DNA from 2 places in the Terribacillus saccharophilus genome. Region 1 is predicted to be linked to the other one. Evidence: riboswitches for the same ligand, from Rfam matches in the RefSeq annotation. Region 1 holds a riboswitch; the other holds the start of a gene.
What was found. A riboswitch is a leader RNA that binds a small molecule or an ion and turns the genes downstream of it on or off. The one in region 1 is predicted to bind thiamine pyrophosphate.

Region 1 (16,530 bases):
AGGAGTTGCGTCGCTCACAAAAAAAGCGGAAGAAGTCCCGCAAGAAGCGCGTAATTCGCAATATATTTATTATAGTAATACTTTTGATTCTCATCCCGGCAGCTTATGCTGGTTATCTTTATGTAAAAGCAGGTAATTTGGCCAATGATTCTTTCGTAGATGATGGCCGTGACAAATCATCTCTTCGCGACAGTGCAGTAGATCCTGCCGAAGATAGCGTCAGCGTCTTGTTTATAGGTTCTGATTCAAGCCAAAAACGGGAACAGGACAATATCGGTAAACGTTCTGATACGATGATTCTGGCTACATTCAATAAAGATGATAAAAGTATTAAAATGCTGAGCATTCCACGTGATACGTATACCTACGTACCTTATCTTGAACGCAACACAAAAATAAACGGATCGTATAACGGCGGCCCTACAGCAACAGTAGAAGCAGTCGAAGAACTGACTCAGGTTCCAGTCGATTATTATATCGATGTAAACTTTGAGGCTTTCATCAGTGTTGTCGAAGCATTAGATGGCATAACAGTTGACGTACCATATGAACTGAAAGAAATGAATTCCAAGGATGAAAAAGGTGCTATCCACCTACAGCCAGGTGTTCAAACCCTGAACGGAGAAGAAGCACTAGCCCTTGCTCGTACACGTAAGCAAGATAGTGACTTTGCCCGTAACGATCGCCAGCAGCAAATCATCGAAGCGATGATGGATAAAGCGACCGACATGAGCTCAGTTCTTAAATATTCCAGTCTTCTGGATGCTGTCGGCAATAATATGACGACGAATATGACATTTGACGAGATGAAGAGTTTCATTTCTTACGGTGTAAACAATGAATTGACAGTGGAAAGCTTGAAGCTCGAAGGTCAAGGTGGAAATGGAATTGTTCCTGGCTATAATGCCTACGCTTTCCTTCCTGATGCAACATCATTGGCTAACGCTACACAGACAATGCGAGATCAGCTAGAACTCCCTGCTCTTGATAATACAACATCTACAACCTCGCCTTAAAAAGGCGAGGTTGTTTTATACTTCTTTTGGAACGACGACACGAATTTCTCCCGGTAACACTTTAGCTTCAAAAGGAAGCGGCTCTCCTTCATCTCCATCAATGTTAACGACGAGCTCTGTATCAGAAGCAACGCTGATTTCTTTAGCTTGGAAATAAGTAACTTGCTCATTAGATGCCAAGTTACCTTTGAAGATATCGGGTATCAGCTTAACTGCCTTCGGAATGGACAATTCATTCAAAATGAAGACATGAAACAGATGATCATCTACTTCAGCTTGGTCAGCAAACTTCTCGAAACCAGCTACGGAGTTTGTCAGTGCGACTAACATCATATAAGCTTTGTCGTTATATGCTTCCTTTTCTCCTGTATGAACACTGATTCGAAATGGCGTCTTATCTCGAAATGCTTTCGCTCCCTCCATCAGATAAGCAAAATGACCGTATTTGCTTTTTTCTTCTGGGGAAACATCATACACCGCTTCCGCAATCACACCGACAGCAAGTACGTTCATGAAATATCGATCACCTAATTTACCAATATCGACAGCTTTTATATGATAATCCTCCAATAACGCTAGTGCCTGCTCCGGTTTTCGAGGTATTTGCAATGCTCGGGCAAAGTCATTCACTGTACCTAGCGGAACAAAAGCAAAATTAGGCTGCTGCTCCTTTTCGGCTAACCCATTGATACATTCATTGATCGTCCCATCTCCGCCCATCGCCAGTAGCGTTTCATATGTACCATCGCAAGCAGACGCAGCAAACTCGGTTGCATCCCCCTCTTTTTCCGTGTACTTTACTACCACTTGTTCGTGCCGCTTACCGAGTAGCGCCACTGCTTGTTCCTCGTATTGCATCGCTTTTTCCTTCCCTGATGAAGGATTAATAACCAGCATAGCCCGCACAGCTTCCGCCTCTTTCTCTTTTTTCTTTCTTATACCCTTGTTCAGAAACAAATCAAACAATTAGAGAATTAATTGACAAAAGTATTAAAAAAGACCTCCAGCAGAGGTCTTTTTATCTTAGAAATATAAATGCAGCAAGAAAGCCTATCAAAATGAGAAGAATGACCCCAGTTACCTTCCAGCTTAAACCGCCTACTAAATCAACAAGATTTCCATTTTCACTTCTGTTGAATGCATCGCTTACATTTCCAGTTGGATTTCGTTTTATTTCTTCTTGTCTCAATTTTTCTCTTCGCATTTCAGGAGTTTCTCTTTCATTACTCATTACTGCACCCCTCTCTTTTTAAAAAAGCCAGCTTTCTTCATGAAAGCTGGCTAATTTTAATTCAATCCTTCGATCGAAATTTGCTCTATCGTTGCTGATAATGCTCCATCTTGCATAGCAGCTTCAAAACTGACTTGGTCTCCCTCTTTCAGAAAGATTGCATATGGTGCATCAGTAGAATTAATGCTGTAGATGACATCCTGATCCCTCAGCAAGAATTGAATCGTTTTCGCTCCGGCATTGTCACTGGAAATGTAGAGACGATTCACTTCTCCGCTCACTTGCTGCACAGGAGCATCACCTGTGGATTCTGCTGTACTCGTATCTGCGCTAAGCTGCAGTCGATATGCTTCCAACGTGCTTTTCGCATTATCTCCAAAAACAACATAGTCAGAATCAGCCGCTCGAACATATGCATACTGCTTGAAGATGCCATTGGAATCGAGCACACTGATTACCCAGGTAGGATTACCGTCGATATTGTAAAGTACCGGCATTTTTCCTTCCCATTTTTTCTCTGGATATTCCTTCTCAACTACCTGCACAGCACCGGAAGAATCCATAATGCCATTATTCTTCTCACCACCGAAGAATGTTACTTCCCCTGTCCGGCCATCAACCATTGAGTAGCCAAGGGCAGAGTCGATATTCTCTTTTGGTGATTTGAAATCGGTGAAGTATTGGATGCTTCCATCTTCAGAGAAGACAGATGTCACGCCATGCTCCGTTCCGTTGTCGTTCGGAATCTTCACGCCGGCTTTTCCGAAGTGACGGTTCCAGAATCCACCGCTGTATTCCCCATAATACGTATTGAGCTTACTAGCCATTTCGGGTGATATTGTGTTCTCAATAAAATCTGGTGCTTCATCAGCGTCATAAATTTTTGACTCTCCGTTATACGGGTTCACAACGACAACCTGAATATCATCACCATTCGCTTTTTTAGTGAAAAGCTTCGGCTGATAGACAGTCTGAACGTACCATGCTTTTCCTTCTTCATCGACTTCCAAGCGCGCTTCCCCCTCCTGGATGTAGGACGGATAACGGGAATAAATTATGCGCTGTAAATCTTTATGGAAGTAAGCCGATGGTACATAGGATAATTTATTTTCTACAAATTCAGGCTGCGCACCAAGGTCTGTCGCATCAATAACAAAGTACCCGGATGTCTCTCCGCCTTTCAGCCATTTGAAGAAACCATCAAATTCTACAGGTGCGATGTACTCATTCGTACCACCAACTGTCTGAGTTTGAAGACTGCCGAGATGATAGAGCTGTGTATCCGGCACGACGCTCATTTTCTTGTTCATCTTATTACGAACAGAGCTAGGCGCAATTGCTATTGGTGTCTTATCTTCATCCAGTGGTTTTGCTTCTTCCTCATTCGATTTAACAACATGATCATACGTTGACTGATAAACGGCAAAATTGGCTACTACAGAGACCATTGCTCCAACTAACACAACTGCAAATAAAATAGCTGCAAGAGCGATACCTGTGTTTTTCGATTTCTTTTCTGCTTGTTTGTTTGCAAGTAGCGGAAATGCTGCAAAGAAAATGCCGATTGCGTTCAGCCACAAGATATTTTGAAGAATAAATGCTGGTAGCACGAAATAGATGATAATAACCAGTACGATATAAGCGGCAACACCTGCTGCAAAGTACTGCTTAAGCTTTGATTTACCTCTTCCAGCTGCCAAGTCAGCCAGAGCAATAAGGATAAAGCCAGCAAGACTGGCTAAAGCGATTAAAAATATCATGCTGTTCCTCCTTTTGATGTCGTACTAACTATACGGTATAAAGGAGTGAAATGTTTCATGTATAGACCATTATGTTTGACACGGGTATAAGACTGACTCTGAGCATAAGGATTCAGAGTCGCTAATTATCGGCTGTAAACTACGTATGTACCGCCTATTAAATCATGGAGTCCCCGCCTATCCTCCATCACAAGTACCATAATGGCACTAACCAGTAAGGATATGCCGAGAGTAATAAACACCAGCAGACCATTGCCAACAACCTCTCTAAGAATCATGTTGGCAAACGTAACATCTTCCCCATCTATTCGTTTGATTTTAATTCCCGTGAGCCGCTTTCCGATGACATATCCTTTCCACAGAACCGGAAGAACTGTCAGATATATAACATAACCAATATCCCATAAGTAACCTTCAGACCATTGAGTAGAAAATTCTCCATTTATGAAGTTGAGCAAAATAGTGATAGGTATAATAAGAATAAACGTGTCAATGATACTAGCAAAAAACCTGATTCCAAATCCGGCCCGATTCCTTTCAATCATTACTAACACCCCCCACCACCATTTTAACATATACTTCCATTTCCATAATTATTTATATATGCATTGAAAAATGGACTGCTCCAAAAAAGCAGTCCGTTAGCAGATTACTTGTTTATTTCTTTTTTTTCAGTTCAAATCTGTCAAATGCAGCCCAATTACCAGCATTAGCATCAGAACATACTCCAACTTCGATCTGGCCGCTGGTCACGTGAATATCATCTATCTTGTACTGTGTATAACTAGTTACCGGACTTGAGCCAATGTCAGCTACTTTTTTTGCTCCGCCGTAATCCTTTGCGAAGAAGCGAAGCTCGTTCTGACCACCACCTGAGCGAACCCAAACGCTTGCCTCATATGTGCCATCTGGTATGTTTGTTACCTTTTGTGCGCTCTGCTGCTTATAAGCATCCCAGTGCCAATGTGTAAGTTTGTAAATACCGGTAAAAGGTTCATCTGCGTCTGCTTTATGTGCTGAAACACCATTATTTCTTTCCGTCCACTGATCTAACGTTCCCGTTTCAAAGCTAGCGTTTTCAATCAGGTTGTTGTTTTCCTGTTGAGAAGGACGCGGCCATTCATAGGTCCCTACCGTTCCTGCTGGCAGTGTTGCAGCGAATTGCTTGCCTCCTGATACAACGCGGAACTTCTGGGCTTTGTCTGTCTGATTAATAACCACTGTTACGATAGAGTTGTCAGGATTTAAGAAAGAGACATTTGTAACAGAATCCTTATATCCATAGTTGCTGTCTATCCGCTTCGCACCACGATCAACAAACTTTGAATAATTACCTGTCATATAATACATTGGTATCTTCCAATACTTATTTACATTTTCTGCATTTTGTATCAACATTGTTGGATCTGGAGTACCGATCCAATGGTGGGTGTTGATATTACTATCAAGCATCGTTACCCATGCATTGTAGCTTGCTGCACCGTTTCTAAAGTATTGAGCAATTCTATCTGCTCCAGCAGTCCCCCACACAGATCTTTCGGTAAGATGAATGGTCTTATCCGAATACGTTCGGCTTATTTCCCCCATTGATTTAGGATCACCGGCATAATCATGGAAGGCGATTCCATCTATCGACTCCTCTGCCGCTTCGTCTTCGAAAACGTTTGAAACGTAATCACGAGCTTCACTGAAGTTATGATCAAATGTCCATAGTTTTGTGTCTAAATGATGGTTATCCAGTTCTTTCCGGAGTAAAATTGCCAACTCTCTTTGCTGTTCCGGTGGCATATACATACTCGGATAATCGATTTCCAGCAGTGGTTCATTTTGCATTGTCATTGCATATATTGGGATTCCCTGAGATTCGTATGATTGGACAAATTTCCGATAATAAGCTGCCAGCACTTCTGTATTTCCCTCTTCTAACTTACCGCCAATCAAGCTTTTATTTGTTTTCATCCAAGCTGGTGGACTCCATGGTGAGGCAAATATTTTAATGTCCGGATTAATTTTGAGCGCTTCCTTTAAGGTTGAAACAATATTCAAATCAATATCACGTTGAATCGAAAACTCCCTTAAATCATAATCTGTCTCTGTAATAGGAATATCATTATAGGTATAAAATGCATCTTGTGCGGTAAAATCCGAGGTTCCAATCGTGATCCGAATAACATCCATCCCGATTCCCTTTTTTGGGTCAAACAGATCTTTAAGCTTGTTTTCGCTTACCCGGAGCCATTTTCGACAGATTATAGATAGAAGATTCTTATAAAGAGGTACCAACTCCTAGCATCTCCTGATACTGCCTGTCTGGGTCTACAAAGATCGTTGTCCCGTTGATTTCTTTTTCTTTCGTAATCTTAAGAGATGACTGCTGATCTAGCTTATACTTTATTTCTTTTGGTTCATCGTACCAGCTTCTGTCAGCCGGAGCATTTTCCGAGCTAAACCATACCTTCACTTCTTCTTGTCTTGGTTTGGCCAGTGTTGACCCTGGAAACATTGACATAGTAAGAACGGCAATAAGAACAACGAATAACGGTTTTGACTTTCGTTTTACGCCACGCATGGCCTTCATCCTCCTTTCAGGTGGAAGCTTATCTTTATACTATTCACTCTATATTAAAGCGCTTACATTTTGTAGGTACCAAGCTCCTGAATTGTTTACCAAGTTATTTAGCAGCTGAAAAATAAAAGAACTTCTGTAGAAGTTCTTTTGAGATGTTAGTAATCAATAGCTACATTGATGCCGTAATTTTGTTCAAATTTATTATTTACCTGAAAAAAGTTTACTTTTGCAGAAGGTTCATACATTCAGAATGTCTTGTAAGGTATGATCAAGTGTTTTAAATCTGAAATTGTAACCTTCTCGTTCTAATCGATCAGGGATGACCCAGCGGCTTTTTAGAACCAGCTCAGTTTCAGTCTGAATAAAAACGGATCCTATTTCCAGTAACCACTTAGGGGCGGGCAAGCCGATCGGAGCATTCATTTCATGTCTTAGTTTATTCATTAATGCACGGTTTGTAACAGGTTGCGGTGCAGAACAATTGAAAACACCGCTCAACTTCTTCTTATCTCTCAAAAAGAGTGTAATTTGAAACAAGTCTTCAATATGTATCCAGCTGAACATCTGTTTTCCTGAACCTTGAATCCCGCCTAAACCGAAACGCACTAAATTCCGATACGGGGTCATGACTCCGCCCCCTTTACCCAATACAATAGCAATTCGCAAAGCAATCTGCCTTGTTTCTGGCAGCTTATATGAAAAGAATGTATCCTCCCATTTGGTAGCAACATCAACTGAAAATCCCGACCCTATCTCCCCTTCAGCTTCTGTCATCGGACGATCCTCTGCGTGACGATAAATGGTTGCAGTACTGCTATTGATCCAGAGTTCGGGCGGATTGCTGCAGGACTGGACAGCCTCACCTAAGATTTTTGTAGTTGCTACCCTTGAATTCATTATTTCTTGCTTATTTTTTTCATTATATCGACAATTCACAGATTTACCCGCAAGGTTGATGAGAAGTTCAGCGCCTTCCAATGCTCTTTGTATGGACAATCTATCTTCCCAATTAATGTGTTGTTTTTGCCTTGAGATAATGATGACATCGTAACCTAATTCCTGAAATCTCTTTTGTAAGAAGTCCCCAATAAACCCTGTCCCTCCAGCTATGATTACTTTTTTCATAGATAGACTCCTTTCTTACTTATCAATTTTGAAATCATCATACAATAATATTCCATCTCCTTCTGAAGACAGAACCTTTATAATGCGGTCATCACCTTTTGGAAAGTTGTAATTGAAAGTATCGAATGATGCAAAAAAACTGGTTTCAGATCCAGAATCAATAATCATGCATCCGCTTGAAAACCAATATTGGCTTTAAGCGGTATATGTAACCACTCTTCTCTCTTCTTATCATATTTTTCAAGTACATATTCACGACCTATAGTAATGAAAGTGTCACTATTATTTAGTATCCGAAATATAAAACCTTCTTCAGAATTTAGACTATCATCTTCTATCTCAAGGAGTACATCTTCTGTAGTCGTTATTTCATCTGTGTACTTACTAGGCTCAAGCTCTATTCCACCACACCCTGATAGAAAGATTAACAATAACAGAAGAATGATTTGTTTCACCTAGCTTCCACCTCCATACGTAAACTTTATCACACACTCCCCTTACAAAAATACCCAATTAAATTAAAAATAGATTTAATTTACGAACTCTATCCCTTCTCTAATGGGCTGCCGAATCCGGGCATGAAGTGAGCAGCTAGATGACGCGGCTTGGACTAGTACATTTATTAAAAGAGAAAAAAAAGACTGAAGAGAAAGCTCTTAATTCTCTACAATCTTTTTTATTAAATGAAAAGATAATCTGCTAGAATCACTCTCTGTAAACTCAAAGCAAAAGATACTTGACTTGTTAACGTATCCAAAGTTCACTATACTTTCTCTAGGAGGGGATAAAAATGAGTGAAGACATATCGAAAATTAATTATCGCGAAGTAATTGAATATTCATTGGATCCCTTAATTGTACATACAGATCTAAAGATAATTTATGTTAACCATGCTGCTGAAGTCTTCTTCAAAGGAAAACGTGAAGACATCATCGGAGCAAGTCCATTAGATATATTTCATGAAACTTCAAAATCAGCGATACATAAAAGAATCCAATCGGCATATGCCAAGCCTGCCGAGGTGATAGAGGAATCAATCTTCAAACTGGACGGTACAACAGCAGATGTGGAATTATACTGTCATCCTGTTTTCATTGAGGATACGCAGGCTATCCAAACATATGTCAGGGATATCTCTTACAAGAAAGATGCCGAGAGGAAAAGCAGGGAAATGATGAACCAAATCAATGAACTTTCAGCTACCCTAGTGCCTCTTTTAAACGGTATAGCTATTCTACCTTTAGTTGGTTCGATAGACGAGGAGCGTGCAAGACAGCTTTTACAACTGGTTCCCCTTAAAGCAAAGCAGCAGGATGTGCAATGTTTAATTATTGATTTCTCAGGTATCTTACAACTTGATAAAGTTGTAACAGATTATCTCTTCAAGATTAATCACGTTCTGTCTCTGCTCGGTATAAAGTCTATCTTTACTGGTATAAGACCAGAGCTTGCGATAGAAGCTGTTGAAATGGATCTTAGCTTGTTATCCTCACCAACAATGTCTACAGTAAAGGATGCTTTAGATTACCTTGGAATACATTGATTTAGAGCTCCCTCTTATTCTAATAAATCATTTCAATCCTATTTAAAGAGGAGCCGACATTTTAACGGCTCCTCTTTAAATATATTACCTTAAAGTAAAACCCTCTCAACTGCCAAAGGCCTTAAAGCATTTGTTTCATCAATATAAATAAACCCATCATACCGCTGGGCCATATGAGAGGGCACATAATTACCGAACTGTTCAAACTCCGGACGATACACTACACCTATCGCTCGATGTCCGATTTTCTGCTGGAATAAATGTTCATTTTCTTTATCGAAAAAAAGCATTTTATCATGTGCGCCGGCTCGGTGCATGAGGTCCTCCCATGATCCCCTAACTGCTTTTGGAACAACCTTTACATCATGATTGACTCCCCATTCATCCGCAGCTATTACAGTTCCGCTGTGTGTACCGAAGCCTATAACATAAACATCTTCAGGAGCATTTTGCTGTCGCATTAACTCTCCTACATTGACCATGCCGTTATGCGCCATATCTGTGGCCCGGGCGTCTCCAACATGTGTGTTATGCTCCCAAACGATCGCCTTACCTTTTGATCCATAAAACTTCATTACTTCATTCAACGCATGTACCATATGGGTATCTCTTATGTTCCAAGATTCCTCATCACGGACAACCATAGAACGATAATAATGCTCTGCATTATATGCTACGAGCGCATTAACCTCCAGGTTCAGACGGAGCTCTTCTTCACAAGGATACTGGTCTTTCTTTTTTTGAATCGTTGTCAAAAGCTTGGCTACTTGGTCAATACAGCCTTCCGAATACAAACCAGCAGAAACAGCATATTCTTGGTTGTCCCTGTTGAATGGTTCAAAACAAGTAAATGCTTTTTTAGCTATCTCCACGTCAGGAGAATCAATCTTACTTAAATAAGCAATTACTTCCTCCATGGATTCCCAAAGACTGTACATATCTATTCCGTAAAAGCCGACTTTCGGCTGCACATCATGCTTTTCATTGTATTCTTTCATCCACTCTACCAAATCGATAATTTCTTCGTTCGCCCACATCCATGTTGGCCATCGATTAAAACTGCTGAGGACATCCCTAGCTGATGTGCTCTCTGTATCGTAACCTTTAATATATCGGTTTACAGCCTGACATGCCGGCCAGTCACCTTCCACTGCTACAAAGGTAAAACCCTTCTCTGTAATCAGCTTTTTGGTTATCTCCGCACGTACGGTATAAAACTCAGACGTTCCATGGGATGATTCTCCCAACAAAACAAATTTTGCACTTCCTGCTTTTTCATTGATGATACTTAAATCTGCTTCACCTGTTAACGGAATTGCGTGTTTTTTGATTGCTTGTATGACCTTTAAGTCCATTCAAACCCAACTTTCACTCTGAATTATGTTAGGTTTAAATTGTGATAAATCAGATGAAAAAATACCTTGAGTTATAACGCTTCGCTTTTTTTAATCCACATACTTCTGCTTCTTCTTCGACTTAAGCATATCTCCCGTCCAGCCTTTTGCCTTCAAGAACCAATATACTAAAAGAGTTGAAATGAGGATCAAAATCAGAGCTCCGGCATACCCGAATTTCCATCTTAATTCCGGCATACTATCAAAGTTCATTCCCCATAATGCACCGAGCGCCATGACCGGAGTAAAAAGCACAGTCATAACAGTAAGTGTCTTCATAATTTCATTGCCTCTGAAAGAAGATACAACATCTTCAAAATCGATTAGACCTCTGATTTCCTCTTCATAAGCTCGAACAAGATTCTGACACCGTTCAAAACGATAATTTGTTCGTTTAAAATGCACGTTCTCCGTATATTTTTCTCCAAATGCTTCTACAACGCCAGTCTTAACTTCAATGAATGGAATCAGAAAGTTCTTCCAAACTAGTATTTCATGGCGGTTTTCAGCAATTTTATTAAGCAGCTTTGTATCATTATTTTCTTTTACCTGCCAAAGTAAATCCTTCAATCGGACTTCGTATTGATCAATTTTATGTAAAAAAGCAGAAACAATCTCCCCAAGAAGAATCATAAAGCCTTCAATCGCATTAGTTGCACTTTGCATTTTAGCGAGAATCTCTTTTTGTGTTGTGGTTGGCAGCAGCTTAAAATCAAGTGCTGTTGTTAGTAATGTATTTTCTCTTACAAAGAAGTGAAAAAGATGCTTTTCTTCTTTTTTATGTGCTTCTTGTACATATATGAGCGAGCCCCAAAGAGCAAGAGAGTCCTGATCTGTCGTCTTCATTTGCAGACTATTCGTGTCAGAAGCATGTATATGCTCTACCCATGGAATATCCATTGTATACGTGTTAAATTCGTCTTTTCTCCCTAAATCCTTCTTCTCATTTACCTGAAGCCACTCCCATGCTGTACCTGAAAAAGCGTGCTTCTCCATGTTTTCCCCTCCATCTTTTCTTTTTCTAATTCCCCTAGATTCTGCAGGATAATCCTTTGCCCTCCATCCATTTACTGGAGGGATTCATATCTAAGGAAAGTTAAATATCAGAATGTTTCAGCAAGAAACCCTTTACAAATTAAGCTATCTTTTTTACTATAGATGTATCAATTGCATAAGCTTGCGACGCACTGGGGGAGCTGGTAACGGCTGAGAGGAATCGAATGATTCTGACCCTTTGAACTCGATCTGGATAATACCAGCGTGGGGAAGTGCAGCCAGAATTGTCCTATTTCTTTTGTATATTCTGCGACTGCACCCTATGGTGCCGTCGCTTTTTATATGCAAAAAATTAGGAGGAAATCATTATGGAAACACAAAATTATTGCGGAACTAGCCGGATTGCCGGCTGCAGTTTTTCGGTTTATCCGATGGCAGACAGGTTCAAAGAAATAATATTAGAGGCATTGAAAACTGTAGATACGTCGAAAGTATGGATTGAGACTGATGATGTAACCACACTAGTACGCGGGAGAATTCCACACGTATTCGATGTCACTTCTGCTATTTTCATAGCGGCAGCTAAAGATGGCGATCATGTTGTGTTCAATGGTACATATTCCATCGGCTGTCCTGGTGACTCTACTGGTGATGTTTATATGGCCGAGGACGAGACAAAGCTCAATATTTCAAATGTAAAAAATATCAAGCTTGAGACAGCATCCAAATTCTCACTTTACCCTTTGGGAGGCGGAAATTACATGGACACCATCTACAGCCAGATTGAAAATATGCGTTCTCGCGGAATCACTGTTTCCAAGTCACATTATTCCACGCGACTTGATGGCAATGCTTTTGACGTCTTCGATGGTTTGGAGCATGTTTTTACTGAAACTGAGGCGTCTGGTTCATCCCATACTGTTATGACGGTGACAATGTCAGCCAACAGTCCGTCTGCTAAGGGTGTAATCAAATGAAAAGTTGGCGCATGAAAGATATCGTCGTCATGGCAGCACTTGCTGTCGTGTTCGGCATAGTTTATCTCTTATTCCTGCCGGTCAACGTCGTCATGATGGGACTAATAGGACCGATTGGAACTGACATCATCTTCGGAGTATGGTTTCTTGTCTCGATCGTTGCAGCTTATATCATTCAAAAACCAGGCGTTGCTCTTGTTTCGGAAACCATTGCTGGTATTGTCGAGGTTTTGATCGGCAGCAGTGTCGGACCAATCATCATTCTTTCTGCAATCGTGCAAGGACTTGGTGCTGAAGCAGCATTTGCCATTACACGCTACCGCTCTTATCATGTTCTTGTATTGATGGGTGCTGGTGTTGGGGCTGCCATTACAAGTTTCATCTGGGGTTATTTCCGCGGCGGCTTTGTCGCTCTTGATCCTTCTTACGTGATACTTATGCTAGTTGTCCGGATCATAAGCGGAGCTGTCATAAGCGGCTTGATCGGCAAAGCAATCAGTGAGGCGCTGGCGAAAACTGGCACATTGACGAGCTTCCCGCTCGGTAAAACATATCGCCATCGAAAAGCAGGATGAAACAGCCCCTTCTGGAAGTTGACCAGCTGACTGTCACATTTGAGGAAGAAAGCTGCTCTACCTTAACTAATTTGAGCTTTACGATACAACAAGGAGACAGCATTCTCCTTCTTGGACCTAGTGGTTCCGGAAAGAGCACACTCACGTACTGTTTGAACGGGTTGTATCCAAAAGAACTAGACGGGAAGATGAGCGGCAATATCTCCTTTGCTGGATCCAATATTGAGGAATTCAAAAGCGGAAAAATCAACTTAGAGGTTGGAACTGTATTTCAAGATCCAGAAACACAATTCTGTATGCTAACCGTAGAGGATGAGATTGCCTTCGGCCTAGAAAATAAGAAGATTTCTCCAGATTTGATGGAGTCAGAAATCGATCGAGTTCTCTCGCTTGTCGGATTGCAGCATCGGAGAAAAGATCAAATCCACACCCTTTCCGGAGGGCAAAAACAAAAACTAGCACTGGCAGCAGTTCTGGCTCTGGAGCCTCGCTTACTCATTTTAGATGAACCGACTGCCAATCTGGACCCGGCTGCTAGTAAGGATCTTGTTAAAACAATCCGTCACTTAAAAGAACAGCAGGATATCACACTCTTTATCATCGAGCACAATATTGACTACTGGCTTCCAATTATTAACCGGACGATGCTACTGGATCGAGATGGCTCGCTATTCTTTGACGGAGACTTGCGTGAGGCGGTCAATCTCTATGACGAGGAGATGCAGCAGCGCGGCATTTGGCTGCCAGAAGCTGTTCTTCTAGCCAAGCAAGCACAGCTTGCAAAGCCCTGGCCGCTTACGATTGACCTTCTCCCTCACGGCTTGCAGTTCCAAACAGAAGCACCAGAGATTAAGCAAACCAAGAAGTATATTGTCCACGTAGAAAATGCTATCTTTCGCAATAAAGATAAAGTCTTGCTAGATATCCCTGCCCTAGATATTCAACAAGGAGAATTAATAGCCATTACAGGCAAAAACGGCAGCGGAAAGACGCTTCTTTCTCGACTGATAACCGGATTGCTGAAGCCCACAGCTGGGGATATCGAGTTTCTCGGAAAAAAACTTCGTCGCTGGAAAACCAATGAACTTTATCAGCAAATCGGTTATGTGTTTCAAAATCCTGAGCATCAGTTCCTTACCGACTCTGTTTATGGAGAGCTTGCCTTTGGTCAGACAGTAAGCGAGGAAGAAATACAGAAGTCTTTGGAGGAAATTCAATTAGCTGATCAAGCCGACAAGCATCCTTTTACCTTGAGCCAAGGTCAAAAAAGACGACTCAGCGTAGCAACCATGCTTGTCCAAGAGCCTCAGCTCCTCGTGCTTGATGAGCCGACATTTGGCCAAGACAGCCATACTACTGAAGTATTGATGGATCTAATTTGGAGACATCATCAGCGCGGATGCACAATTATTATGATCACGCATGATATGGACCTTGTCGACCATTTCGCTTCACGCGTTTTGATTGTTGATCAAGGGCGTGTAGTAGAAGATAACTACCCTGCATCTATATGGAAGAAAACAGATCTGTCCGACTACGGGCTCTCCCTTCCTGCAAAAGATGCTTATTATAAGCGAATGCAGGAGGACAGCCTCTATGCATAATATCAACCCTAGCATCAAAGCAGGAACAGTGACGCTAGCTGCAATCGTTATCGCTTTTCTCTTTGATCCATTAGCACTTCTTTTGTACATAGGCTGGACGATCGCTGTAACATTGCTGTTCGGGAAGGTGCAAATAAGGAAGTATCTCCTCTATCTGCTTCCCTTCACTCTGTTCGCAATCGGTATGCTCGTATCCACTCTGCTATTTGCAAAGACACCGGAGAATCCATCTGTCACACAGCAGTTCCTCTTCTGGGACTTGCCGAGAGAAACAGTACAGAATGCACTTGCATTAGCTATCCGTGTGTTCAGCTATAGCACGCTATCCTTGCTTTTCGTCCTGACGACAGATAAAGTGGCGTTCATATTAAGTCTGATTCAGCAATGCAGAGTTTCGCCTAAGCTGGCATACGGTATTTTAGCTGGCTATCGCTTTTTACCGTTACTAAAAGATGAGTTAACAACAATTCGCTCTGCTCATCTTATTCGCGGAGCCAAAACGAATACAAGCAAATTCAGCCGATACAAACAATACACTATTCCCTTGCTGGCCAGCGCTATTCGTAAAGCCGAACGGACAGCCATTGCCATGGAATCAAAGGGTTTCACAGGAGAAAGAGATCGAACATTTTACCGTACTTATCATACAAGTTGGATAGATTGGATCTTTGCTGCAGTTATGCTAGGTGCTATTGTTCTATGTATCATTGTTTCCAAATCGTTTCAGTAAACAGCAGAAGGGTTATAATGGAGAAAAAAGGAGAGATGAAGATGTGCGGCAGATTTACATTACTCACTCCCTGGGAAGAGCTCCTGCGCACCTATGATGCTGTCTCAGAAATGGAAGAACTCGAGCCAAGCTACAACATCGCACCAACGCAGCAAATTGCAGCAGTCATCCATGACGGTAAAAAACGTCGACTGGGAACACTGCGATGGGGGCTCATTCCACCATGGGCACCAGATAAGAAAATAGGCAGCAAAATGATCAATGCCAGAGCCGAAACACTTCTGGAAAAACGCAGCTTTAAGAAAGCCTTCCAAAAACAGCGCTGCCTTATTCCCGCTGACAGCTTCTACGAATGGAAAACTGAAGACGGTAAAAAACAGCCCATGCGCATTCAGCGCAAAGATAAAACACCCCTCACATTCGCGGGTCTGTGGGAGAAATGGCAAGATGAAGATGGCTCTAATATTTTCACCTGCACCATCATCACAACCGAAGCCAACAGCTTCATGCAGCAGATTCATAACCGAATGCCGGTTATACTCTCATCTGCTTCTCAGGACATCTGGCTCGATTGGGAACAGCAAGACCCAGATAAATTGCAGTCATTGCTGAAACCTTATTCTGAGGAACTGACTGCTTATCCTGTTTCTACGCTGGTGAATTCGCCGCGAAATAATAGTGAGGAATTGATTAATCCGTTGTGAAAGGAGCATGCCCGGGGCATGCTCTTATTTTTCAGCTTTTAAACTACTATAGCTTTTTGTTTTCAAACAATGTAACTTCTTTGCAGCTGATAATAAGTCCCTGGTTAAACTGGAGATACGATCACTGAAAAAACGAAAAACCGACCGGCAGTTGCCGATCGGTATATATTATTTAAGCTGAAATACTGCTTCTTTTCCTTTAGAAATGTCTTTAGCATCTTCATTTCTAATCGGACCAATCTCTATCTCGAAGGATTTATCCTTCCACAATTTGTCGTATTCTTCTTTATCGAGAACATACACTTG
Region 2 (16,530 bases), 820 kb from region 1:
TTTTATCGCTTTTTCGATGTGTGACAGCTATATCCGAATCCACAATATTTCCCCCAAATTCCAAGTATTCATGTACAGCACCACGCCAGCGGAAATTCTTACTACGCTTCACGACTCTATTTCTTCTATACAAGTAAAGCGGACGACCTTCATCATCCAAACTTGTATGATACAACATCGATACGACGTCCACATCAAGGGTCAAATTACTCCATAGAGAACGGAAAGCTTCCTGATCCTTTGCTAGCAGCACATCATCCGCATCAAGCCACATAATGTATTCTCCCGTTGCCTTACTGAAGCTGTAATTTCGAGCAGCGGAAAAATCATCTATCCATTTGAAATCAAACATACGCGAAGTGTACTGTGCTGCAATTTCCTTTGTTCGATCCGTGGAGCCTGTATCCACGATAATGATCTCATCCACTAAATCACGAACACTTTCCAAACAGCCGGCCAGTACCTCTTCTTCATTTTTAACGATCATACATAAACTGATGGAACGCATAGGTCACCTCGGCATACATGATATTCTCACTATATGCGAAGCCATCCGAGGAATTGCAAATACGTTTATCTCGTAACCTTCCAAACCCACCAGATAAGTGCTGGTTGTGCAAGAAGTCGTATATAAAGTAGGGTTTGGTCTGTCTCCTCAAAGCCCGGCACCGGGATATCATAGACGGCACTGTAAATGTTTGCCGGGAAAATCGCAATTAAATAGATAACAGTAACGATAGCTGTTAATTTCCTGGTAGCAGGTACAAGTAGTCCAATAGCCAGGAGAATCTCCGCAATGCCAGTTAAGTATATTAATGTATAGCGCAGCGGTACATACGCGGGCAGCATGGCAACAAAACCATCATCCAATACAAAATGCAAAATACCAGCCACAATAAACATCAGACTGAACACATACAATCCTACTTTTTTCACCTAAGCTGCACCCTCTTTTTTCCTTATCTAATACCCTGATCTCCTTCCTGAAAACTCCCCTCTTTTATTTCCCACTCTGAATAGACAACTGTTTCTAACGGCACTTCTGAAGACAATAACCACTTGATTGCCTGAATGACCAAAGGTGAGCTGTTCGCAGCCAACAATTTCTCAAACGGCATCCATTCTGCACCTAGCGCATCTTGCCCTGCAAATTGTTCTGGTATCTGTATTTCTCCATTTACCTCTGCTGTATAAAAAACCGCTGTATGATGGACATGGGTAAAATCCTTCCACTGCCACGGAAGCTTAAAATCGACAGCGCCAATCTGCTTCTTCACTGATGCAGTCAAACCCGTTTCTTCCTTCACTTCACGAATGACAGCATCTAGCAAACCCTCCCCGCTTTCCAGACTTCCTCCGGGTAAATCAAAGCGATTAATATATGGACCTCTTCCTTTGTGGATGACAAGCAGTTTGTTTTCTTTATGTATAACAGCATATACGCCGAATGCACGATGATACATTTATCTTCTCCTTTGTTCGATTTTTATTGAATATAATATTCTAATAATATAGAATTATTTACGAGGTGATAGATATGCAGATAATTCAGACAGGTTTTAAAGCAAAACATGATTATACCATTCGTTTTGAAACATCGTTACTATGGGAAGCCGCATTAGGAATTGCCGCTGTCACAAATGCTTCCTTAGCTGGGACGCTTGAACACGTGGAAAAGATGTGGGATGATCCCGAAAATGACTTTTCAGATGAGCTTCAGCTTGAACTGCATAAGATTCATCAATGTAACACCTGGAAGACGCTTCTACAGCTGCTGCACCACTCAAATGCCACAACCTTAGATGAATGGACAGATGAAGTCTCGAACATGCCGGAACAGACATTGCGAAAACAGAGTCTTCCCTACATCGGAAGCGCGTTTGAAAAACATCGAACGCGGGCTGCTCAGGGACATGAAAGCTCCTTGACCACTTTGCAAGAAGTGACTTCAGACAACCCTTTCTTTCCGGATTATATCGCTTTTATTGCCAATGCAGATATTTCCTCCCTGAAAGAACACTTGATTTCTGTTATGAAAAAATGGTTCAAAGAAGTAATCAGACCACAGGAGAAACTCTTGCAGGATATGCTGGAAAGAGATATCTCGAACAAAGAACAAAAGCTTGTCTCCATGGATAAACTGACCTTTATACGCTCGGTGACAAATAGTACAAGCTACAAACCTGATGATGGAATCAATACGGTCCTGTTTATCCCGCATTTCCACTACAGGCCGTGGACAATCAGTGCAGACCTGCCTGGCACAAAGGTTTTCTATTACCCAATTCACTCTAATAGCATCGATCCAGAAAACAGATATAATCCAGATACGATGCTTGTAAGAAAGTATAAGGCATTGGGTGATGCAACAAGACTCCACTTGCTAAAACGTTTAATGGAAGGTGAACATACGCTACAACAATTAACGGAGCAGCTTCCCGTTGCAAAATCAACACTGCACCATCATTTGAAGATGCTCAAATCTGCCGGACTTATCGCATCAGACAAGCAGGTTTACTACGCAAATAAAGATAGTATTGCTTCCCTAGATTATGAGCTGCAGTCATTTTTGGAAGAGTAATCACATGACTGTGCAGAAAATTACGTTGACCCATCCGTTATCACGCCTAATGATGAGCACCACTATGGCTTCCATGGCCGGACAGGTTTACAGCATCTTGCTACCGCTATTAGTGCTCGACGTAACCTCTTCCACTATCGCAGTTACAATTGCTATAGCTGTAGAGCGAGCATCGATGCTGCTGCAGCCTCTCATCGGTCCTTTTCTTGACCGCGCAAACTGGAAGCACGTACTGCTGATTGCGGACTTTGTGCGCTTTCTCTGTTTTTTGCTGCTGAGTATATTCGCTATAACCGGACAGATAAGTCTCTTGCTAATCTGTATCATATCCATGTGCATCGGATTCGCTGGTCAATTCTATCAGGGTGCTCAGTTTACTGCCATTCCACATCTAGTTTCCGATCGGCAGCTTCATTACGCTAACAGTCTGGAAAGTGCTATATTTCAGCTTACCATCGTAATTGGACCGAGCATAGGCGGTGTTGTTCTTCTATTCTTCAGCATCCATTACAGCTTAATAGCAGTAAGCGGACTTTCCTTACTCGCCGTTTGGTTAGTGCTCCTGCTTCCATACGAGCAGCAAACGACCAGCTCCAGAACATTCTCCATATCTCAATACATCCACGAGCTGAGAGAAGGCTTCTCTTTCATCTATCAACAGAAAGAGATTTGGTATACCAATCTTATATCACTAATCTCCAACTTCGGAATACAATTTCTCATTGTTTTGCTTGTCATCTATGTAAACCAACTCACAAAAGATCCTTTGCTGCTTGGTATTGCATTATCTTCTGGCGGAATCGGAGCCATTCTAGGTACTTATCTGGGTTTCTTTGCCGATCGCTTCTCTACATACAAACAGATATTATTCGTTGCTAAAGTGATTGGCGGTTTATCCATCATCTGCGTCGGGCTGACGGATACTATCTGGCTGGCAGCTTGCTTCAATATGATTGGAACAGCGGCTGCAGGTGCCGTTAACCCGATTATCAAAACAATTCGACAGCGCTATACACCACGCAATTTACTAGGTCGTGTCCAATCTACATCCCGCTTCATTACGTTTAGCTTACTTCCAGTTGCTTCTGTTTGCGCTGGTCTCTTATCAGAGTCTGTCGGCATAGGAACAACAATTATAATAGGAGGATGTATTGCCAGCATTTCCGGTCTGCTTGTCTGGAAATTGCCTCAAAAACTATAAAAAGAAGGCCCCTGCTATAGAGGCCTTCTTCATTCCTTTTACTAGACTATTGAACACGAGGGAAACCGAATCCGGAGGCATAATCATCGCCTCTAGCAGCACCATAGCCGCCAAGGATATCGTTAGCACGAGCACGGGACTGCAATGTCTGTCTCACTTGGGAGCTGCTCAAGCCTGTGTTTTCTGACCAAATCTTAGCTGCCAAACCAGAGATATGCGGTGTAGCCATAGATGTTCCAGTCAGTGATGCATATGTGTTTCCTGGATAAGTTGATAGGATAGCTGACCCTGGAGCTGATACTTCCACATCACCTTGCTGAATAACATAATCACCATCTGTACGGCTGTAGCCTCTGGAAGAAGAATCGGCAACTCGGTATGTACCGTTTTGCTGGCGGTTCTCCAGATTTGCTACTGCAACAGCTTCTGGGAGTGCAGCAGGATAGCCGATTGAACCTTCATACGGGCCGGAGTTACCCGTTGCCGCGATGACTAATGCCCCTCTGCTATTTGCATAACGAACTGCATTGGAGATGAGAGTATCCTGCCCTCCGCCAAGAGACATTGAAATGACGACTTTCTCCCCACGGTTTGCTCCATCATCGGCAGCTTTCCGGATACCGTTTGCAATGTCATCGGAATAGCCGCGCCCATCGTCACCGAGTACTTTATATGCCCATAAATCTGCTTCCGGTGCTACACCAAAGATACCAGAACCATTCCCGCCATTGGCAAGTGCAGAACCAGAGACATGGGTACCATGCCCATCACGATCGACACAAGTGCCATTCACTTGTCCGCTGGATGCTTGAGTAAAGTCGACACACTGCTCCACATTGGCAGCAAGGTCAGGGTGGTTAACAGACGTACCAGTATCGAGAACAGCGATGTTGATATTATTTCCGCCGCTTGTTCTAGTTATGGATGAGTTATTATAAATTGCTTGAATTCCCCATGGTGTACGGTCGGATACAGCTTGTGTGGATATATCCCTTTTTTCAGACACTTCCTGCTTCGTATATACACTTACTTCCGTTACTTCCAGAGCTTTGTCGGATTTCAGCTCCTCGAGTTCTTTTTCAGATACCTCAGTTGTAAAGCCTTCGTTACCGAAGCTGTTGCGGACACCATGCTCTTCCTTCACCTCATCAGTTGCTTGGGTGGAAAACACGCCGTCCTTCTGCTTAACGAGAATGCGGACTTCCTCATTTTTTGCCGTCTCATCAGGAGCGGCACCAGCTTGTAACGGCTGAAATACAGATAATCCTATCATTGCCACAGCAGCGACACTTACCAGTTTTCTTTTCATTCAATCACCTCGCTAGATTTTATAGTCACTGAAGTGGAGTCCGACCTTCTGCCTTCTAGACTCTCAGAAACTATTAAAGTAAATCTAGCATAGGCTATCTTGGAAATGTATTGGGAAATCAGACGACAGCAGAACACAAAAAAAGACATTATTCCAATTTCTATTTCCTTTTTCCAGCAGAATGTTTGCCTAGTGGAAACTTTCTGTGATTAAAGGTGGAATAATGCCGTCCTATGAATTTATTAAAATTGCAAACTAGTCATTATGGCAGTGTACAAAAGTGCCGAAGCAACGAAAGCGGACGCCAATGCAAAGCTTGCTGCAGCTCTTTTTTTGAAAAGATAAACGATACTGGCCAAAAACAAGCCAAATCCGATGAAGCAAACAACTCCAAGTACACCCCAGTGCCAGGTTGCGACACTTTCAGCTGTCACACTAGAAAAAATGCTGCCGAATATCAAGGCAGATCCCTCATTGCTTAGGGTCGCTGGAATATCAGCAGGTGTAGCAGAAGTGCCAAGTATCGCTGTGCAAATAAATATAATTGCTAGCAGAATTGCTTCGGCCCGAATCCAGTTAAGCGGACGAAATGCAGGATCACGATGAGCTTTTCTCGCTAGGATGCCGTTAATAACAGCAAATACAAGTACAGGTACGAACACGATATGCTTTACGAACAACATTTGGCCATACGTCAGCATCAAAGCATTTCCATAGTTTCGGATATCCATAGCAAACAGCATGACAATTATGCCACTAACTATAACTAACATGACGAGCAGAATGGCAAATGGTGTAAACCATTTTAGGAAACTTTCCCAACTGAATTGTTCTGAAGTATAAAAACATACTTGAATCAGTACACCTACCCAGAAAACAGCAGCACCTAAATGGACGAAATGGGCAAAAGCACCGATCAACCCACCCTCCACTGCTGAATGGCTGCCATACGCACTAAGAAATAGCATACCAAGGAATAAAAGTAGCGTGAGAAACGGAAATTTGTTGAAATAAAGCAGTAGCCAAACACAGATAGCCAGGAAAAAGATTCCGATCCACACTCTTCCTGCTGTAAATTGGAATAAGACTTGGCTCAATGCTTGCCCATATCCATTCTGTGCGCCAATTATAGAAACGAGGTTAATAACAGGACCACTCGTGACGAGTGCGGCAGAAGCTGCAGCAGCTAATACGTCACTTCGCGGTGTCCGGATTGCTGCTTCTTCCTTTCGTACAAATCTGAAAACAAGATGACCGGCGAGAAAAGAAAAAGCGATATACGACAGTAATTCCAACAATGGAACTAGAATCACGGCGAGTTAATCCTTTTTACGATAAGTGAAGAACAAAACAGCGGCACAAAGTAAGGCGATGATTACCAATCCCGTCACTATGAAACCTGTATCGGAACCTTCCTCTTCTTCATGTGATTCTTCTGCTGCTGTTTGCTCCTGTTCATTCACTTGTGTATTTTGTTCATTTTTGACTGCCGAGCCCTGTTCACTATCGCTTTCCTCAGCTGAGGCAAGACCTTCTGCTGTAAAGGAGATTGTGTTACCGACTTCGTGTCCATCTGCTGAAATTACTTTATAGCTTAATTCATAATTCCCATCAATCATTTCCTGAGCCAATGGAACAGTGACAGTCGTTCCATCAACGGCTGCAGAGTCAGTAGCAAGTGCTTGTCCATCGACTATCACTTTCGTCTCTACTACATCCTCCACATTAGAATTGAATGTCAGAGTGAAAGCATCCATGCTTTCTGTCACCGTACCACCTTGTCCTGGATCAGATGCCGTCAGTACTGCATGGGCGGACACAGTCTGCGGCAGCATATATAAGAACAATGCCAGCAAGACCAACATTGGCTTCTTCATATTTACCACTCCAATTTTTAAATGTCCCTTTCATCGTATAAGAGAATACAGATAGCGTATAGAACGAATTGTGACCAAATCCTTACATTTTAATTCCACTCAACAAAAAAGATGCACTCACGTGTGCATCTTTTCCATCTTCATCTTCAGTTCATTTACTGCCTGCTGTATATCCGTCGCTTTCGTTAAAACGGATATGAACGAAATACCATCCGCTCCAGCTTGCCGGACAGCCTCGGCATTTTTCTGATTGATGCCGCCGATTGCAACCATCGGGAAGTCACCAACTTGTTTCCGAATCTCGCGTAATCCTGTCAGACCGATTGGGAATTTTGCGTCAATCTTCGTGCGAGTAGCGGCGATTGGACCAACACCGATGTAATGGGCTCCGTCCTGGATTGCTTTTTTAGCTTCCTCGGCATTTTGTGCGCTCACACCGATAATGAAATGCTCCGGACAGCGTGTTTTTACTTGCTGCATTGCTTCGTCTGTCTGTCCGATATGCACACCATCTGCTCCAATCGCAATCGCAAGATCCACATCATCATTAACGATGAAAGGAATGCTGTGCGCCCGACATCTTGCCTGCAGCCGTTCAGCCAGCTGTCTTTTTTCCAGTCCAGTCGCAGCTCCCTCTCCTTTTTCCCGAAGCTGAAACATTGTAATACCAGCTTCAAGCGCCTGTTCCAGTATGTCCTCCGGATCCTTGTCCTGGCAGTTTTGACTGCCCATTATGAAATAAAGCTCCAATTCTTCTTTCATGTTTATTACTCCTTTTCCATTTAGACATTCCACATCCCCATTATGTGTTGTACATGTTCTCATTCCTCAGGTAGAAATTCTTCTTCTCCTAATTTAGGAAAAAGTGTGGAAGATGGATAGCAATCCCAAAACTGCGTAAAGTAAGCCCAAGCTTTGAACAAGGAGATGATAAAGTTGAAATGGATGAAAGCTGGGGCTGTAGTAATCGCTCTATGTGTCGGATTGGTCATTTCCAATCCAGCTGCTGGTTTTGCTGCTGACAAAGCTGTTGCCGATGTGCTGACAGATGAGCAGAAGCAAGAAATAGCAGCTTTGCAGAAGCAGGCATTAGAGCAGGAAAAGCAAATTATTGAAAAGTACGTAGAATACGGTGTCTTTTCTGAAGAGAAGGCCGACCAAATCGAAAAGCATTTGGATCAAAGGTTTAAACAATTAGAGCAAGATGGTTTCATCCCAAAGCCGCTTCGGCATGGCCCTCACCCTCATCCAGAAAAGTGACATCCTACAATCAGCAGGTATACTTCTGCTGATTGTTTCTTTATACTCCTACTTCGAGTTGTTCCACTTTTTCCGAATCAATCACTTGATCTCCTAACAAATATAGCTGATCCAGAAAAGCGATTTGAAAGCTTCCAGGAGCTTTTGCGGTCTTAGCCGCTTCCTCGGCTGCAATACCGTAGAAAGTAAGAGCACCGATGCAAGCTTCCAATACATTGTCTGCTGCTCCAGCACATGCTGCTACAACGGCACCAAGCAAACAGCCAGACCCTGTTATTTTACTGAGCATCATATGTCCATTCGCAATACTATACGTATGGTTCCCATCTGACAGGATATCTATTTTTCCTGTTGCAATCACAATCGTACTCAATTCTCTGGCGAGCTGCTGGACAACTCTTGGTGAAATACCATCCTCGGAGCCATCTACACCTTTCACTTTGACTGATGTGCCTCCTAGAACAGAGATTTCACCTGCGTTTCCGCGAATGACGGTAACATCCACCTCCGCCAATATGCGACGGGCCGTTTCTGTCCGATACGCTGTGGCGCCCACTCCGACAGGATCGAAAATAACTGGTATTCCGAGTCTATTCGCTTCTTTACCGGCTAAAATCATTGCTTCTACATCTGCTGCGGCAAGTGTGCCGATATTCACTAGGAGCGCTTGTGCATGCTGAACCATCTGCGCTGCTTCTTCCTTAGCTGACGCCATCACTGGTGAAGCACCGAGTGCAATCAAACCATTGGCCGTAAAGTTAATGACGACATTATTCGTAATACAGTGAATCAATGGATTCGCTTCCCGGACTTGCTTAATCACATCAGTATACTTCATTATGCTGTCCCTCCTGGACTGGCACACCTTGCAGACGGTATCCCCAATGATTTGTCGGACCATTACCTTTTCCAAGCTGAAGCGAATACGAAATCGCATCTGTAACAAAATCCTTACCGATTCTAACTGCTTCTTGCAGAGATTTCCCTTTAGCCAGTTCCGCAGTTATCGCTGCCGAATACGTGCATCCCGTCCCATGAGTATGTTTCGTTTGAATACGTTCTGCGGTATAGGCGGTGAAGCTATTTCCATCGTGGAGCCAATCAGCCGCAGATGCTCCTTCCATATGTCCGCCTTTCATCAAAACAGCACTTGCCCCATATTCCTGAACGATTATTTTTGCTGCGGTTTTAACGCTATTTTCATCATTAATACGAATGCCTGTAAGTTCTTCTGCTTCCGGTATATTCGGTGTGATGAGCGTAGCAAGCGGAACAAGGTGCTTCTTTAGTGCAGCTCTGGAATCCTCTCCCATAAGTGCATGCCCACTTTTGGCATACATAACTGGATCCATTACATAAGCAGTCTTTGATGTAATCAAAGCAGCAGCGATGCAGCGCATCATCTCCTCTGATGCAATCATCCCCGTTTTTACAGCAGCAGGCGTGATATCAGAGAAAATTGATTCCAGCTGCTGTTCAAGAAAATCTACTGGAACATGATGAACAGCTTGCACTCCTGTCGTGTTTTGAGCAACAAGGGAAGTAACCACGCTCATTCCGTATACTTCACGTTCTTGGAATGTTTTCAGATCCGCCTGAATTCCTGCTCCTCCTGACGGATCAGTTCCGGCTATTGTTAAAGCACTCCTTATATCAGGCATGAACAGACGCTCCTCTCAATGGAATCATCCAGTCCTGCTGAGTGGCAGCCATCTCCCAGAAACTGTGTTCCAGCATACAACTTTTAAGAAAAGCTTTCCGCGCACGCTCTTTTGCAGCAGCTCCCGCTGTCTCGGCCCACTTATCCAGTCGCTTGCTAAGCTCTGCTGTCACATCTGGCATGCCATCTTCCCTGCCGCTGTAAAACTGAATCCACTCCAGGAACGGATTAGATTCATCGGGTGCCTTTGTTTCGATAATATGAGCTGCCAGCGCCTGGTACGTCCATGGACAAGGTAAAAGTGCTGCCATCAGCTCTCCTATATCTCCTTGTACAGCACTGTTCATCATGTGCGAAATATAATGGTCAGCTGCAGGCGGAGGTGTCATGCGCTGCAAGTCTTCGTACCGTACACCTGCTACCTTGCAGAAGACGTTATGCGGATGAATCTCACTGTGCAGAACAAAATGAATTTGAGACTGATAGAACTCCATCTCTTCTCGCGTTTCGCATTTGCTGACTGCCAAACCATAGATACGGGCAAATGCGGTCAAATACTCATAATCAGCTTTCACATAATGGATCAATGCCTCACGTGGCACATAGCCATTGGCGACTCCTTCTACGAAAGGATGTGCATAGATTGCTTCGAATACCGGTTTTGCTTCTTCTCTCAATTGTGCAGAAAACATTTTTTCTCCTCCTATTGGAGAAAGCCCTGTCGGAAGGGTGATTGGCGCCGGCCATATAAAAAAGTCGCTCCAGAAGTATGGAGCGACTCGTATAGTTAAGTGTGCAGAAAATACACGAATCCGGCTCCACTTTCCTACGCTGGTGTTAACCAGATCAGGTTCAAAGGGATAAAGATTACTCTTATCTCAGCCAAATGGCACCCCTAGTGGACTTCCTCGAAATTCAATTGTCCCCTTAACTATCACATGCACAGATATGAATGTCAACCGATGAATCAAGTGAAATATTCAATTCTGGCTTGCGGGAACATCTTATAGATTTTACTTCCTATTACATCTTTAATTTCTTCTTGCTCTTCATTTTGGTAGACGTATTTTCCTATACCATAGCGCCCCCATTTATATTTCCGCTTGCTTTCATCTAACTCAAGCTTCGACATCGGATAGTTTTTCTCGATAACGCGCTTTGCCGGCTTCGTGAATCGATGCTGGATCAATTCGAAGGTCAAGTTCTTTTTAGCATGAGCAGGTAAAGCAGCTTCCAAATGCTCTAGCATTTCCGGGTAGCCTGTCTGCCAGCCATCATGTAAATAAATTGGAGCAACGATAAATCCGAGCGGATAACCTGCCTCCGCCACTTTCACCGCAGCCTCGATACGATCTTTCAATCGTGAGGTGCCTGGCTCGAAGTACTTGATCACATAATCATCATTGATGCTGAAGCGGAATCGCGTCCGTCCTTGATGATCTGCATCCAGCAAATGATCCACATGAGCGAATTTCGTTACAAAACGCAGCTGCCCGTGCTTGGACCTGCCAAAATATTCAATCGCATGTTTTAAAGTGTGCGTCAGGTGATCGATACCAACGATATCTGATGTACAGGATGCCTCAAACCGCGTTTCTTCTGGCGCTCTTTCCTGCATGTACTGCTCTGCTGCATCAAATATTTCATCTGTATTTACATACGTGCGAATATAAGGTTTGGATCCCATCGTCGTTTGCAGGTAACAATAGTGACAATGCCCCATGCAGCCTGTCGCAAATGGAATAGCATATTCAGCTGATGGTTTAGATGTATCGAATTTCAGTGTTTTCCGCACACCGACAACCAACGTTGATTTGGCAGTACGGTACTTCTGGAAATCATTATCGCCCGGCAAATTACGGACCTGATTGTGGGAAGTCGTCTCACGAATCTCCACGCCCATGTCCTGGAATTTGTTCTTCAGCTTCACACCAAGCGGGTATTCTAATGCCCGAGGCTCTATATACACAAGCTGTGGTACAAACGGTTTAACCATAATAACCACCATCGGCTAAGCCAAAAGCGGATACATATGCTTCTTCCGCCTCTCCGAGATCCTGATAAACCGCCACTTCATCATTGAGCGGATAATAGGTTTCATACACAAACAAAGCCAATTCACCTGGCTTTTCCGGGTTATGGACGACCGCTGCCTCCTGTATATTGGCTACTCCCTGTGCATGGGGATTGCGGATAATTACATAGACGATTTCTCCTGCTTGAAAAGCATCCATTTCATTGCCTCCTTTGAACATACTGCAACTAGTATGCACAGATTGGATGAAAACAATGTAAAAAAATGAACCCTTTTCCAGGAAGTATGCGTCTACTTCTTAGAGGAGGGTTCAATGTGAAATGGATGATATACGTTTTCCTGTTATTAATCTTATCCTTTATCGGTTACTATCTGCTAGTCAATTAACTTACACACGGAAGCGAGCAATTGCGGTTTGGAGCTCCTCTGCCATAAACGCAAGTGAGCTAGATGATGCCGCTATTTCTTGCATGGCAGCCAGCTGTTGTTCTGTTGCTGCTGACACACTTTCCGTTGAAGCCGCTCCTTCTTCTGCTACCCCGTTCACATCACCAAGTGACATATTGACAGAATCTGTGCCTGCAATCATGCCTTCCAGAGCAACTCTCACCTCGCGGAATTCATCAACCAGACCCGCTACTGCAGTTTCAATTTGATGGAATGAACCGCCCGCTTGATCCACAACTCTTGTACCTGCCTGTACTTCATCCGCTGCATGCTGCATCAAATCAATGGTTTTCGTCGTATCCTGATGGATAAAGTCGACCAAAGCAGCAATTTGTCCCGCGGCTCCCTTTGTTTCCTCGGCCAACTTACGCACTTCATCCGCAACAACTGCAAATCCCTTTCCATGTTCTCCAGCTTGAGCTGCCTCGATGGTTGCATTCAGCGCAAGAAGATTTGTCTGTGCAGAAATATCCGTGATAACACTCGTAATATCACTGATTTCCCGGGACCGCTTGTTCAGACTGTCAATCGAAGCAGACAACTCCTGCACATGAGAAGTGATTGTATTCATCTGTTCGTTTACATCCTTAATTGCATGTCCTCCCTGGACAGATAATTCAGATGTCTTCTGCACTGCTTCTTCCACATTCTGAGCGTTGGAAGCTAACTTATTTGTATGCTGATCCATATTACCCATTGTCCCTGTAGCTGTTGTAATTAGCTCTAGCTGCTGGACGGAGCCCTCTGCGAGCTCCTGAATCGTTTTAGCCACATGTTCAGATGACGAACTGCTTTGTTCAGCACTCGCACTCAATTCCTCTGCAGATGCAGCCACTTGCTGGGATGTATCATTCACAACTCGGATAATAGAACGCATGCCATCTGCCATAGCATTATAAGAAGCGGTCAGTGCTCCCATCTCATCCTTGGATTGATACGAACCATCAGAGCTGAAATCTCCATCTGCAGCTTTGCCCAATAAGTTTTGCAGTTCTTTAACTGGAGAAACGATAAGTTTTGATATAAGTATGCCAATAGCAATTAATAGTATTAAAGCAACACCTATAACGCTTGATAATATGATTGTGGCCTGTCTGACGTCCTCTGTTGCCTGCTCATATGTTTGTTCTGCTTCCTTCGTATTCTGTTCCTGCAACTCTTTCAGGGTATCGTTCACAACCGTACGCTGCGGAATCTGTTCTTCAACAAAGAGATTGTATGCTTCATCGTTTTGATTTTCTAAAGCAAGCCGCATAACACGATTTCGGATTTCATGTAAACCTTCACGCTCTTGCTTATAGTTTTCAAATATCTTTTTACCATCTGCGGACATAAAACTATGCTCCAGTTTATCCATCTCATCATCAATTCCGACAATGGATGATGTAAGCATGTCATTGAGCTCATCATTTCTTGACTCATCCTCAGTGAGCATCATCTCCAAAATGTATGCATCGTTTGCCTGATTGTTCTCGCTAATTTGACTTAAAGATAAGTTAGGCAAAAGCTTATCTTTGTACATCAATTCAGCCTCTCGCGCCATTTCTCGTGTATAAAATATGCCAGCCGTCCCTACAATCCCTAGTGCTATAGCTCCTACCAGGATTAAAATAAGCATTTTCGTCCTGATTTTCACATTTTTCAATAATTTCATTCCAGCATCCCCCTGATGATAGCTATTACACAGCCACTTCCACACTGTATATTGACTTTCAATATATCGGCAGGCTTTCCAGAACTTAAAGGTATTTTAAAGAAAATGTAAAATATTTTGATCCATTTTGGATATTAAGTTAAAAATCCCATTATCAATTGGATATACTCCAATCAATAATGGGGTTTCATTGGCAAATAAATTACCTCGAAGGAAACAGGGAATTTCCTGAGACAGCTTCAGAACTCGGTTTCCCAATAAAGTAGCCTTGAGCTAAATCCACTCCAATCTGCTTGCAGAATGAAAGCTCCTCCTGTCTTTCAATCCCTTCTGCCAACACCTTCGTGCCAAGAACGCGGGCAACGTCCATTACTTTATATAGAAATTCTTGTTTCTGTGCGCTAGTGTCACAATAAGATATGTATGCTCTATCTATCTTGACGAAATCGGGTTCCAGCTCTTTAAGCAGTTCGAGCGTGGAATAGCCTGCCCCAACATCATCCAAGGCTACCATCATGCCTTCTTCCTTGTAACGCTTGAAAATGCGTTTCAAGCGGGAAACGTCATCCAGTTTCTCAGTTTCAACTACCTCGAATACAAGGTCTTTTGGATCTACTCCATATTCCTCAACTGTATGGAATGTCTGCCTTAGACAAAAATCCGGATTATAAATAGTTGATGGCATAAAATTAATGAAGCTTTTCACTCCATCTGATATTTCTTCCTGTGCCCTTTTCCTGACTGCCGTCTTTCTTGCACGCTGGTCGAGCATACTAGTGAGTCCTGCTTCTGCCGCAAAATTAAACAGAGCAGCAGGTGAGACTTCCCGTTTGTCTGCACGCAGCAAATGCTCGAATCCGAAGATTTTCTCATCTTCCATAGAGATGATAGGCTGCAGAAAAGATTGAAATGCACCCTTTTGGACAATTTCTGTGAATTGCGGAAATTGAACACGCTGGAGCAACTCTTCGACAGATACCATTGGGAAACTATTTGTTACTTTTTTTGCGACGGTACACCTTACACCTGATATACTTTGACTTCTTATAGACAAGAGCATCTGCTCTAGCTGCTGTAAGCTGAAATATTGGTAAATCGTATATGTATCTTCCTGTTTGAGCGGATTACCGAGAGATAAATTTCTGAATGATTCCGGTGACCTCATCAGCAATTCACCCTTTTCCGGTATATCAAGGACTGTCCCGCACATTGCACATACAGACAGCTGTTCCATCACGCACCATCCCTTCCAGACGATAGTACTTGGACTGCATATTTCCGTGAGCTGGGTCCATCGAACTCACAAAAATAAATACCTTGCCATGTTCCTAATACGAGCTTGCCTTCTGAGATGAGCACTGTCTGAGCATGTCCGACTGTACTTGTCTTCAAATGAGCTGCCGTATTTCCCTCCGCATGCAAATCCAGCTCGTGCTTCCATGGATATACCTCTCTGAGCCTGCGCAGAAAATCCTGTTTCACATCAGGATCAGCATTTTCATTTACTGTGATACCCGCAGTCGTATGTAAGGAGGAAATAACTGCAATTCCCTCTTCGATACCGACTGAATGGATGTAGCTTTGAATAGAGTTAGTAATTTCGATCATGTCATCACGGTGCTTTGTCTCTATAGGGAATATGTCCATAGTCCTACCTCCTATCCGCTCCTATACCCGAATTTATTCGACATTATTCTACATAAACCTTTTTATATTTTAAAAAATAAAAAGCAGTCTGCATGAAGCAGACTGCTTTTTTAAATGCTACGCTCTTTATTTACTTCAGTTGCAAACGAAGCAGCGAACTCCTGACAGTTACGGATATCCTCATCTTCAGGAGATAAGTCAACTTTCAGAGTCTCAAGAACAATTTCCGCTCCGCGCTCCTTGAATTTATCCTGAAACGTGTCAATTGCGGCACCATAGCTTGCATAGATAGAATCACAAGATCCGAATAGAGCCACCGGTTTGCCATCAAGTTCGATGTCATCCAGTTCATCGTAGAAATCCTCGATTTCGTAAGGGATATCTCCGTCTCCCCAAGTATAGGTGCCCATTAAGATGCCATCATAATCCGTCATCGTAAAAACGTCTAACTGATCTATATCAATCTGGAGCTTCGTTACCTCGACTCCTTTTTCTTCCAAAGTCTGTTCCATAATGTCAGCCATTTCTTCCGTATTACCTGACATACTGGTGAATGCTATCAGTACACTTGCCACCTTCATTCACTTCCCTTCATCTGCTCTCATTTTAATTGATAACCATTCTCAATGTCAAATGAAGCATGTCAGGAAGCCTCAGTTTCCTTTTATTGCTTGATAGGCAAGTTTGAAATTCTTTTTAGTATCCTCTCCAAAGAGATTGATATCTCCTTCGAAAATCTGCTCGACTGTGAGCTGATACGCTTGTTCTACAGTACAGCCGCGCGTATTCATCAGCAGGCGAAAGTAGGATACAAAATATTCCTCACTCAAAATCGCCGCGTTTTTCATCATAATCATAC

Region 2: another riboswitch for thiamine pyrophosphate. It lies ahead of tenA (thiaminase II); the one in region 1 lies ahead of GZ22_RS05570 (YkoF family thiamine/hydroxymethylpyrimidine-binding protein).

What each region holds. Positions count from the first base shown of each region.
Region 1 is NZ_CP008876.1:1,083,483-1,100,012, reverse strand. It holds gene GZ22_RS05625 (LCP family protein) at 1-1,016, shown strand, start outside; gene GZ22_RS05620 (diacylglycerol/lipid kinase family protein) at 1,032-1,913, opposite strand; gene GZ22_RS05615 (DUF6366 family protein) at 2,035-2,247, opposite strand; gene GZ22_RS05610 (MFS transporter) at 2,304-4,007, opposite strand; gene GZ22_RS05605 (RDD family protein) at 4,133-4,552, opposite strand; partial or broken gene GZ22_RS05600 (glycoside hydrolase family 30 protein) at 5,124-6,516, opposite strand; gene GZ22_RS05595 (TIGR01777 family oxidoreductase) at 6,814-7,701, opposite strand; gene GZ22_RS05590 (immunoglobulin-like domain-containing protein) at 7,866-8,156, opposite strand; gene GZ22_RS05585 (PAS domain S-box protein) at 8,492-9,244, shown strand; gene GZ22_RS05580 (erythromycin esterase family protein) at 9,334-10,599, opposite strand; gene GZ22_RS05575 (magnesium transporter CorA family protein) at 10,690-11,634, opposite strand; TPP riboswitch at 11,818-11,922, shown strand; gene GZ22_RS05570 (YkoF family thiamine/hydroxymethylpyrimidine-binding protein) at 12,003-12,611, shown strand; gene GZ22_RS05565 (ECF transporter S component) at 12,608-13,186, shown strand; gene GZ22_RS05560 (ABC transporter ATP-binding protein) at 13,183-14,790, shown strand; gene GZ22_RS05555 (energy-coupling factor transporter transmembrane component T family protein) at 14,783-15,520, shown strand; gene GZ22_RS05550 (SOS response-associated peptidase) at 15,562-16,224, shown strand; gene GZ22_RS05545 (DUF5068 domain-containing protein) at 16,393-16,530, opposite strand, start outside.
Region 2 is NZ_CP008876.1:258,546-275,075, reverse strand. It holds gene GZ22_RS01425 (tetratricopeptide repeat-containing glycosyltransferase family 2 protein) at 1-508, opposite strand, end outside; gene GZ22_RS01420 (DoxX family protein) at 574-936, opposite strand; gene GZ22_RS01415 (NUDIX hydrolase) at 960-1,463, opposite strand; gene GZ22_RS01410 (ArsR/SmtB family transcription factor) at 1,538-2,581, shown strand; gene GZ22_RS01405 (MFS transporter) at 2,586-3,782, shown strand; gene GZ22_RS01400 (S8 family peptidase) at 3,829-5,091, opposite strand; gene GZ22_RS01395 (copper resistance D family protein) at 5,334-6,404, opposite strand; gene GZ22_RS01390 (copper resistance CopC family protein) at 6,411-6,968, opposite strand; gene thiE (thiamine phosphate synthase) at 7,086-7,730, opposite strand; gene GZ22_RS01380 (YckD family protein) at 7,914-8,228, shown strand; gene thiM (hydroxyethylthiazole kinase) at 8,269-9,066, opposite strand; gene thiD (bifunctional hydroxymethylpyrimidine kinase/phosphomethylpyrimidine kinase) at 9,053-9,889, opposite strand; gene tenA (thiaminase II) at 9,882-10,580, opposite strand; TPP riboswitch at 10,695-10,795, opposite strand; gene splB (spore photoproduct lyase) at 10,856-11,884, opposite strand; gene GZ22_RS01355 (transcriptional regulator SplA domain-containing protein) at 11,877-12,122, opposite strand; gene GZ22_RS01350 (methyl-accepting chemotaxis protein) at 12,312-14,024, opposite strand; gene GZ22_RS01345 (EAL domain-containing protein) at 14,227-15,258, opposite strand; gene GZ22_RS01340 (secondary thiamine-phosphate synthase enzyme YjbQ) at 15,258-15,671, opposite strand; gene GZ22_RS01335 (flavodoxin) at 15,782-16,252, opposite strand; gene GZ22_RS01330 (hypothetical protein) at 16,325-16,528, opposite strand.